Regions from separate parts of the Mixta mediterraneensis genome, predicted to be linked through region 3. Evidence: predicted binding sites of a transcription regulator. Region 3 holds the regulator's gene; each other region holds the start of a gene.
What was found. The regulator ArgR, encoded in region 3, controls arginine synthesis, uptake and breakdown. The targets are predictions, from matches to a motif close to ANTGAATAAAAATACANT.

Region 1 (3,314 bases), on a different contig from region 3:
CCAATCGACACGCCGTTAAAAAGGGTTGGGAGCTGCTCAGCGTGGCGCCAGCTGGCAATATCCACCGGGCGGCCCAGGGTGCGAGCGGCATCTAGCGCCGCGTGCACTTTAACAATCATGCCATCCGTAATAATGCCCTGAGCAATTAACTGTTCGGCTTTATCTGCAGTCATTTCTTCAATGCGCTGACCTTTACCGTCCAGAATACCGCTGACATCCGACAACAAGACTAAATCAGCACCGATAGTTGAAGCCAGCGCTGTTGCGGCCTGGTCGGCGTTAACATTCATCAACTCACCGCTATCGGTGATCCCGATTGAGCTGATCACGGGCATGTATCCGGCGCCCAGCAACGTATTAATCAACGCTGGATTACCCGGCGTAGCATTGCCAACATGGCCGAGTTCTTCATCAAACTGCGCCACGTTCACCAAACCAGCATCGCCAAGACACAGGCCAACCGCGTTGATGCCATATTTTCTCGCCCATGCCAGCAGCGTTTTGTTGGCTGTTCCCGCCAGCGCACCGGTAATGATGTCGATTTGATCGGCTGGCGTAATGCGCAGGCCACCCTTTTTCTTCACCGGCAGCGCCAGTTTTTTCATTAATTCGTCTACCAGGCAGCCACCGCCGTGAACGATAATCAGCGAGCGCTGATGTGCTGCGCGATAGGCCAGTAGCGCGTCAAACAACCGGGACAGCGCTTCTTCGCTGTCCAGCAGTACGCCGCCAAGCTTGATAATTAAAGGATTGGTCATGGTTAACTTACTCGTCCGTTAAATCAGTGACTGCGTTTCAGAGAAACCAAAACGAATATTCATACACTGCACCGCTTGCGACGCTGCACCTTTCAGCAAATTGTCTTCTGCCGCCACGACAATCAGGTGCTCGCCCTGTACCGCAAATCCAATATCACAATACGGCAGGCCAACCACCGCTTTCAATGCCGGAACGCCTTGATCGTAAACACGTACCAGCGGTTTGTCGTGATAAGCATGATGGAAGGCTTTGGCGACATCTTCCCGGCTAATGCCAGCTTTCAGGCGGCAGGTGATAGTTGCCAGAATACCGCGCGGAAAGCTACCAAGATGCGGAGTGAAAATCACCGGCGTACCAAGATGCGCCACGATTTCTGGATGATGGCGATGCGTGAAGATGCCGTAGGGTTGCAGGCTCACTTCGCAGAAGCTGGTGCCAACGTTAGCTTTACGCCCTGCGCCGCTTACACCACTGGTTGCGTTGATCACGGGCCATTGCGCTTCATTCAGCAGGCCCGCATCTACCAGGGGTTTCAATGCCAGCTGTGATGCGGTTGGGTAGCATCCGGGTACGGCTACCAGCTGCGCTTCTTTAATTTTTTCATGCTGGAACTCAGCAAGGCCGTACACAGCTTTATCCAGCCAGTCTCCATGCTGATGCGTAAATCCGTAGTACTGGGTATAAAACTCGCCATCATTAACGCGGAAAGCGCCTGACAAATCGAAAACGACGCAGCCGGCTTTCAGAAATTCCGGCGCCAGATCGTGGCTAACTTCGTGAGCGGTTGCCAGAAACACAACATCGACTTTATCTGCCCATTCAGCGGCACTGCTCAGCGGTTGCAGTGGCAGATCCACCACGCCTTTCAGCTGGGGGTGCAGGTCAGATAAACGCTTACCGGCATCCGGGCTTTGCGCTGAAACCGCCAAAGCGGTTATGTTCATATGTGGATGGCGATTCAGGAAAGTGGCAAGCTCTACACCAGCGTAACCACTGGCACCCACGATCAGTGTATTCAACATCAGGCTGTATACCTTATTACAGTCACACGTTCCGGGACGCGGCCTTGCCCCGTTGCCCATGGTGTCGTTTGCAGAAAACTTAGGTTCCCAGGCAAACGACTTTTATGTATTTTTATTCACTATTAATGCATGAATATTGATACATCCTAACTCAAGGACCGTCAACAGTGAAGTCAAAATTACCGCCTTTTATCGAACTCTACCGCCAGCTAATCGCCACGCCGTCAATCAGTGCAACCGATGCCTCGCTGGACCAGAGTAATGAAACTTTAATCAATTTACTGGCTGGCTGGTTTCGCGACCTGGGCTTCAGCATTGAAGTGCAGCCGGTGCCCGGTACGCGTCATAAGTTTAACATGCTGGCCCGCACCGGAAGCGGCGCTGGTGGCCTGCTGCTCGCCGGTCACACCGATACCGTTCCGTTTGATGAAGGTCGCTGGACGCGCGATCCGTTCACGCTGACCGAGCACGACAACAAACTGTACGGTTTAGGCACTGCCGATATGAAAGGTTTTTTTGCTTTCATTCTCGACACGCTACGCGATGTTGATGTAACAACGCTGAGCAAACCGCTTTACATCCTGGCGAGCGCTGATGAAGAAACTACCATGGCAGGCGCTAAGTACTTTTCTGAATCGACTCAGCTGCGCCCGGATTGTGCCATTATTGGCGAGCCAACATCCCTTAAACCGGTGCGTGCGCACAAAGGCCACCTGTCAAATGCGATTCGCATTCAGGGCCAGTCTGGCCACTCCAGCGATCCGTCACGGGGCATCAATGCCATTGAACTGATGCACGACGCGATCGGGCATTTAATGCAGCTGCGTAATACATTGAAAGAGCGTTATCACCATGATGGGTTCGCTATCCCTTATCCAACCATGAACTTTGGTCATATTCATGGCGGTGATGCGGCGAATCGCATTTGCGCCTGCTGTGAATTGCATATGGATATTCGCCCGCTGCCGGGACTGTCACTGAGCGATTTAGATGAATTACTCAACGAAGCGCTGGCACCGGTGAGTGCAGCCTGGCCGGGCCGTATTACCGTCAGTGAACTGCATCCACCGATTCCGGGTTACGAATGTCCCGCCAATCATGAGCTGGTAAAAGTAGTGGAAAAACTGCTGGGTATGCCGACAGAGATAGTGAACTATTGCACCGAAGCGCCTTTTATCCAGCAATTGTGCCCAACCCTGGTTTTAGGCCCAGGATCCATTAATCAGGCACACCAGCCAGATGAATTTATCGATACGGCATTTATCAAGCCAACTCGCGAACTTATCAGTCAGGTCGTACGCCATTTCTGCCTCTGATTAACAGCAAATGGGGCATTTAACTGCATTACCAGTAAAATGCCCGGTCATTCTGCGGGATTTACCAATAAGAATAACTTATCCCGCTTTGCTTCCGTTAAATTCTATGAATTTCCGACATTTAGCGACACGTTCAGGACGCTTCAAGTCAATTGACGAACGGAACATAACGTGGCTAGATAAAAGACGATGTTATGCCCGGTGGGTATATAAGTTA
Region 2 (3,314 bases), on a different contig from region 3:
AACGCGGTTTCTACCAGAATTGACGGAATATCCGGCGCTTTCAATACAGCGAAACCCGCCTGATCTACGGTGCGTTTGTGCAAATGATTAATACGCCCCATGCGATGCAACACTTCCTTGCCAAACTTCAGGCTGTCATGAATGGTTTGCCGCTGTACCATGTCGAACATAGTGTGATCGAGATAGCGATCGCCACTCATGCTGACGCCCCCAATCAAATCCGATTCGTTCTGGGTTCGTGCTAAAAAGCGCGCTGCAGCAGATGTGGCTCCGCGGGTAGAAAGCGCAAACACAGATGAGCCACGCGCGGCCCGGCTGGTAAACGCATCGGCATGGATAGACACAAACAGGTCGGCTCGCTGCTTACGTGCCTTTGCGACTCTCACCCGCAGCGGAATAAACACATCTTCATTACGCGTCATATAGGCTTTCATGTTCGGCTCTTTATCGATTAATGCCTTCAGCCGACGACCAATCTTCAGCACAATATCTTTTTCGCGCGTTTTATATTTGCCATGCGCGCCGGGATCTTCGCCGCCGTGTCCGGGATCAATCATAATGATAATCGGTCGATCGCGACCGGCTTTGCCTGGCAGCGGGGCCTGAGCAGGTTCATTTTTTTCCAGGTCGCCCTGGTTGTAATCTTTCAGCAATGCCAGCAGCGGATCGTCTTCCGCCTGATCCTGACTGGGATAAAGATCAACCACCAGACGATGTTTGATTCCGGCAACGGGGGTAAGGCTGAATATTTTTGGCGACACGTTGCGCTTTAATTCCAGCACGATGCGCACGGTGTGGGCATCAAACTGACCCACACGGGCATTTTTGATAAAAGGATCGTCAACGCGAACCAGTTTATTAACGCCTTTCAGAACCGGATTAAGATGCAGACCGTCAATATCAATAACCAGCCGGTCGGGATGGCTCAGCGCAAATTGCTTGTACTTAAGCGGAACATTAGATTCCAGCGTCATGCGGGAATACGTTGAGGAAGGCCAGATGCGCACTGCAACGATGTGGCTGTTTGCCGCCATGCCGACACGGCTGACACTCAACAACAGTAATGCTCCCGTACCTTGTAAAAATCGTCTGCGTGAAAATAAGGAATTAACTTCGGACATGCCGCTCCAGCTGCTGTGTAATGTCTAAAAAAACGCCAGTTAAATATTGCGTGGCGAAAACTTTATCCAATCCCTGATGCGATGTTATCCTGGAAACTCCAAATAATGCAGGCTGTTAGCGGCTTTGGCATGCAAAAATTCGTAAATTAACGTCAGGATTAGCGCTTGCAATAACCTTCACAAAAGAATAAAAATACAAAAAATTCGAATAACCATTCACTGAGGGTTAGCCGTGAAGGAACGTAGTACTGAACTGGTTCAGGGTTTTCGCCATACCGTTCCCTATATCAATGCTCATCGGGATAAAACCTTTGTCATCATGCTCGGCGGTGAAGCCATTGAGCATGAGAACTTCCCGACCATCATCAACGACATCAGCCTTTTGCACAGCCTCGGTATTCGTCTGGTGGTGGTCTATGGCGCCCGTCCGCAGATTGATGCCAGCCTGGCAGAACACCAGCTGGAGCCGGTTTATCACAAGTTTACCCGGGTTACCGATGCGCAATCGCTCGAATTAGTGAAACAAGCGGCGGGTCGCCTTCAGCTTGATATTACCGCTCGCCTTTCGATGAGCCTTAACAATACTCCGCTGCAGGGCGCGCATATTAATGTCGTCAGCGGCAATTTTATTATTGCTCAGCCGTTGGGTGTGGACGTTGGCGTGGACTATTGCCACAGCGGACGCATTCGTCGTATCGATGAAGAAGCCATTCACCGTCAGCTTGATAATGACGCGATTGTCTTGCTGGGCCCGGTTGCAGTTTCTGTCACCGGTGAAAGTTTTAACCTGACGTCGGAAGAAGTCGCCACGCAGTTAGCCATTAAACTGAAAGCGGAAAAGATGATTGGCTTTTGCTCCGAGCAGGGCGTCATCAACAGCAAAGGCGATATTATCTCTGAGCTGTTTCCTAACGATGCCCAGGCGCGTATTGAAGCGTTTGAACGTGAAGGCGATTACCTTTCCGGCACCGTCCGCTTCCTGCGTGGCGCGGTAAAAGCCTGCCGCAGCGGCGTGCGTCGCAGCCATTTGATTAGCTATCGGGAAAGCGGAGCGCTGTTACAGGAATTATTCTCACGCGACGGAATCGGCACGCAAATCGTGATGGAATCCGCGGAACAGATCCGCCGCGCTACCATCAATGACATTGGCGGCATTCTTGAATTGATCCGTCCGCTGGAACAACAAGGCATTCTGGTACGTCGTTCACGTGAACAGCTGGAAATGGAAATCGATAAGTTCACGATTATTCAGCGCGACAATTTGACTATCGCCTGCGCCGCCCTTTATCCGTTTATGGATGAAAAAATCGGTGAAATGGCCTGCGTCGCAGTGCACCCGGATTATCGTAGTTCGTCACGAGGCGAAATGCTGCTGCAACGCGTGGCGCTGCAGGCGCGTCAGATGGGGCTGGAAAAGCTGTTTGTGCTCACCACGCGTAGTATCCACTGGTTCCAGGAACGCGGCTTTACGCCGGTGGATATTGAATCACTGCCGGAAAGTAAGAAAGAGATGTACAACTATCAGCGTCGTTCCAAAGTGCTGATGGCCGATTTAACTTAACACGATGCGGGCGGCAATGATGCCGCCCGATTTATTTGCTTAGGTCAGGCCCGCAAGGCGTTCCACCAGGCCACTGCGCCGCTGCGTTTGTAATGCAACCGCCCGCTGAAAAATCCCGAGATCGCTATAAAGCGTTAACCGTTTACGCGCGCGCGTGATAGCGGTATACACCAGTTCGCGGGTTAGCAGCGGCAAAAACTGAGCAGGCATGACTAATGCCGTATGTTCAAATTCCGACCCCTGCGATTTGTGCACGGTCATGACCCACGCCGTTTCATGCGAAGGTAAACGACTGGGCTGAACCGCTTTGACAGAGCCATCCGGCAGTGGAAAAAATACTTTTAGCTGATTTTCTGCATCTCGCAGCGTAATGCCGATGTCGCCATTAAACAGCCCGAGCGCGCTGTCATTACGAGTAATCATCACTGGACGCCCCGGATACCAGCGACTGCCTGTAACGGGACGGCGAATACGTTGTAGCTGTATTAATCGCTGCTCTACGCGCTGGTTTAATCCTTGTACGCCGAAAGGCCCATCGCGTAATGCGCACAGCAGTTGATAACGACCAAACGCCGCAATGATCTCCTCTGGCGCTGCGTTTTGCTTAATCAGTTGCAGGAAAGGCTGATAGC
Region 3 (3,314 bases):
GCTACGCGCACCTTTAAATCGGGCGGCCTGTAAACAAAACGACAGCGCCCGGACATGCCGGGCGCTTTACCGTTTACCTTTCGCTTACTGCTTCACAAACTCTTCGCCCTGCACAATATCTTTCTTCAGCGTCTCAAGCATGTTATGCAGAGCCTGCTGCTCAAAAGTGCTTAATGTACCAGGCGATTTGCGTTCTACAACGCCATTTTTGCCCAGCAACAACGGTTGCGAGAAGAAGCGTGCATATTCGCCCTCTCCTTCCACATAAGCACATTCCACCACGTTGGCATCACCCTGTAACGCCCGCACCAGCGATAAACCAAAACGTGCCGCAGCCTGCCCCATCGATAATGTCGCTGAACCGCCACCTGCTTTGGCTTCCACCACTTCAGTCCCGGCGTTCTGAATACGTTTGGTTAAATCCGCGACTTCCTGATCGCTAAAGCTGATGCCTTTAACCTGAGAAAGCAGCGGCAGGATGGTCACACCTGAATGGCCGCCAATCACCGGTACTTCAATCTCATCCGGCGACTTGCCTTTCAGTTCAGCCACAAAAGTATTAGCGCGAATAATATCCAGTGTGGTAACGCCAAACAGACGATTTTTATCGTAGACGCCATGTTTTTTCAGAACTTCCGCAGCAATCGCCACGGTGGTATTAACCGGGTTAGTGATCACACCGATCAGCGCTTTTGGTGCCGTGCGGGCAACCTGGTCAATCAGATTACGCACAATGCCGGCATTCACATTAAACAGGTCGGCGCGGTCCATGCCGGGTTTACGCGCTACGCCAGCCGACATCAATACCACATCGGCGCCCTGTAGCGCAGGCGTGGCATCTTCGCCGCTAAATCCCTGAATTTTCACAGCGGTAGGGATATGACTGAGATCGACCGCGACGCCCGGCGTTACCGGGGCAATATCATAGAGAGAAAGTTCTGAACCTGCAGGAAGCTGCGTTTTGAGTAAAAGTGCAAGCGCCTGGCCAATACCGCCAGCAGCACCGAGAACGGCAACTTTCATTCTTAACTCCTTATTAAGGTGGGCAGAGAAGAGCCGAAATTCCATCTGTGTCAGACCTTAATCAACTGCTCAGGCGATGACAATTATCCGCGCTTATTTTACGTAATGACGCGCTTAAGCGCTGGATTCTATCCTTACTTATCATCTTATTCCTGAATGACCGGCAATTTTTTTGCCGTCTGCAGACAGAGAACAGCTATATTCGTTATCTGTTGTTGCATCTCCTATAGTATAACAATTTTACAACCTTTGCCCCGATGCGTACCCAGGCAGACTTTTTGGTCTGCTCATTATTCTTTGCTATTATTCCCGCCCGCTAATCGGCTTCTCCTGCTCGATTTTCAATCAATTGCATAACCATTCATTATTATGCATAATAATCGTTATGCCGTGGGCCGAATCCCGGTTATTCCCCTTTTTTATTGGATGCCTATGCGAAACCCATCAAAACAAGACGATCTGATCAAAGCGTTCAAAGCTTTATTAAAAGAAGAAAAATTCAGTTCCCAAGGTGAAATTGTTCAGGCATTGCAGGATGAAGGCTTCGAGAATATCAACCAGTCCAAGGTTTCTCGTATGCTGACCAAATTTGGCGCAGTGCGAACCCGTAACGCCAAAATGGAGATGGTTTACTGTTTACCCGCTGAATTAGGTGTGCCAACCACGACCAGCCCGCTGAAAAATTTGGTGCTGGACATTGATTACAACGATGCATTGATAGTGATTCATACCAGTCCCGGCGCGGCGCAATTAATTGCGCGCCTGCTGGATTCGCTGGGAAAATCAGAAGGCATCCTTGGCACCATTGCGGGTGATGACACCATTTTCATTACGCCCGCACGGACCTTTGCGGTTAAGCAGCTGTACGACGCTATTCTGGTTTTATTCGAACAAGAGCTATAAATCCCGCTTTGGCTACCGGCAGTTAACCTGCCGGTTACGCTTTATCCCTCTTCGCATCCGTCAGAAAAAAGCAGCCTTTTTCCGCTTAAATTCAACGGTTTACTTCACATCCCTCATTCGTGTTGAAAAGTAAAATATTGGTCATACCTTTTGGTAAACTCTACCATCATCGATATATTGCACTGGTTTAAATGCTAGAATTAGCTTCTTCTGTCAGGCAAAAAACAATTACCAGCTATATCCACCTGGATTTTTCGCACAAAAAGATAAAGTGACGTATGTCACTGTTTTAACATCAAAATAACTACTAATGGTCACTTTATCACCGGTTTTTATAACGTCCGGTTATTAAAACCAGCTATAAGGTTAAAGAATCACAAAAAAACATTATTAGCAGAGTATTAATTTCTGACGTTATTAGTTATATACTTATTTTCGTGATGCAAATCACACCAACTAAAAGATAAAAACAGACGACGAGGATATATAAATGAACGTTAAAACGACTATCGCCACCCTGAGCATTCTGTCTGCATTGTCATTCGGTGCTGTTGCAGCAGATTCTATCAATGCTGCCCAGGCGCAAAATATGCAACCTGTAGGCACCGTGAGTGTTAGCGGTATAGCTGGCTCACCAATGGATATTAATCAGAAGTTGAGTGATAAAGCCGATCAGCAAGGCGCAAAAGCCTATCGCGTCATTGAGGCTTATAACAACGGTAACTATCACGCGACTGCCAAACTGTATAACTAAGTTTAAATGAACCCGATAACTGGTAACTGGCGGCCTTTTTGAAGCGCACGCATGCACTTCGGGTTGCCGATACCAAATTTCAGGAGAATGCCCATGAAAACTAAATTGATTTTTGCCGTACTGAGCCTGGCTTCCGTTGTTTCATTTGGTGCCAGCGCCGCCAGCCTGGTTACCAATACACAGGCGCAGAAAATGAATCTGCAACCCATGAATCAGACTATCAGCGTCAGTGGTCGCGAAGGCGATCAGACAAATATTCATGAAGTGCTTTCTCAGAAAGCCGATGCGCAAGGGGCCAGCCACTACCGCGTCATCGAGAATAATCAGGACGACACTTACCACGTAACCGCTGAGCTGTATAAATAATTAACCGATCCGGCGCATGGCGCCTGGTAAACATCGACGACCCGCTTTACCTTCGAAATCCGCAGGTTGTTGATTGTAATAAGGAGACGAATTATGAAAATCAAAACAACCCTCGCTACAATGAGCCTGCTTTCAGTTATCGCATTTGGCGCTTCTGCCGCGCAATTGGTCACTGGGCAGCAAGCAAAAAACATGCAGCCTGCGGGTACAGTAACGATTAGTGGTACTGCTGGCGCGCCGATGGATTATCGTGCGGAGCTTTCTCAGA

Region 1: argC (N-acetyl-gamma-glutamyl-phosphate reductase) is a predicted target of ArgR. The motif match lies at 1,885-1,902, and genes of this name have one in related genera.
Region 2: argA (amino-acid N-acetyltransferase) is a predicted target of ArgR. The motif match lies at 1,304-1,321, and genes of this name have one in related genera.

Annotation. Positions count from the first base shown of each region.
Region 1 is NZ_JASUAZ010000004.1:162,228-165,541, reverse strand. It holds gene argB (acetylglutamate kinase) at 1-758, opposite strand, end outside; gene argC (N-acetyl-gamma-glutamyl-phosphate reductase) at 777-1,781, opposite strand; gene argE (acetylornithine deacetylase) at 1,949-3,097, shown strand.
Region 2 is NZ_JASUAZ010000003.1:107,130-110,443, reverse strand. It holds gene amiC (N-acetylmuramoyl-L-alanine amidase AmiC) at 1-1,121, opposite strand, end outside; gene argA (amino-acid N-acetyltransferase) at 1,354-2,682, shown strand; gene recD (exodeoxyribonuclease V subunit alpha) at 2,722-3,314, opposite strand, start outside.
Region 3 is NZ_JASUAZ010000033.1:64-3,377, reverse strand. It holds gene mscM (miniconductance mechanosensitive channel MscM) at 1-33, shown strand, start outside; gene mdh (malate dehydrogenase) at 85-1,023, opposite strand; gene argR (transcriptional regulator ArgR) at 1,456-1,926, shown strand; gene yhcN (peroxide/acid stress response protein YhcN) at 2,417-2,680, shown strand; gene QRY16_RS16140 (YdgH/BhsA/McbA-like domain containing protein) at 2,774-3,046, shown strand; partial or broken gene QRY16_RS16135 (YdgH/BhsA/McbA-like domain containing protein) at 3,140-3,314, shown strand, end outside.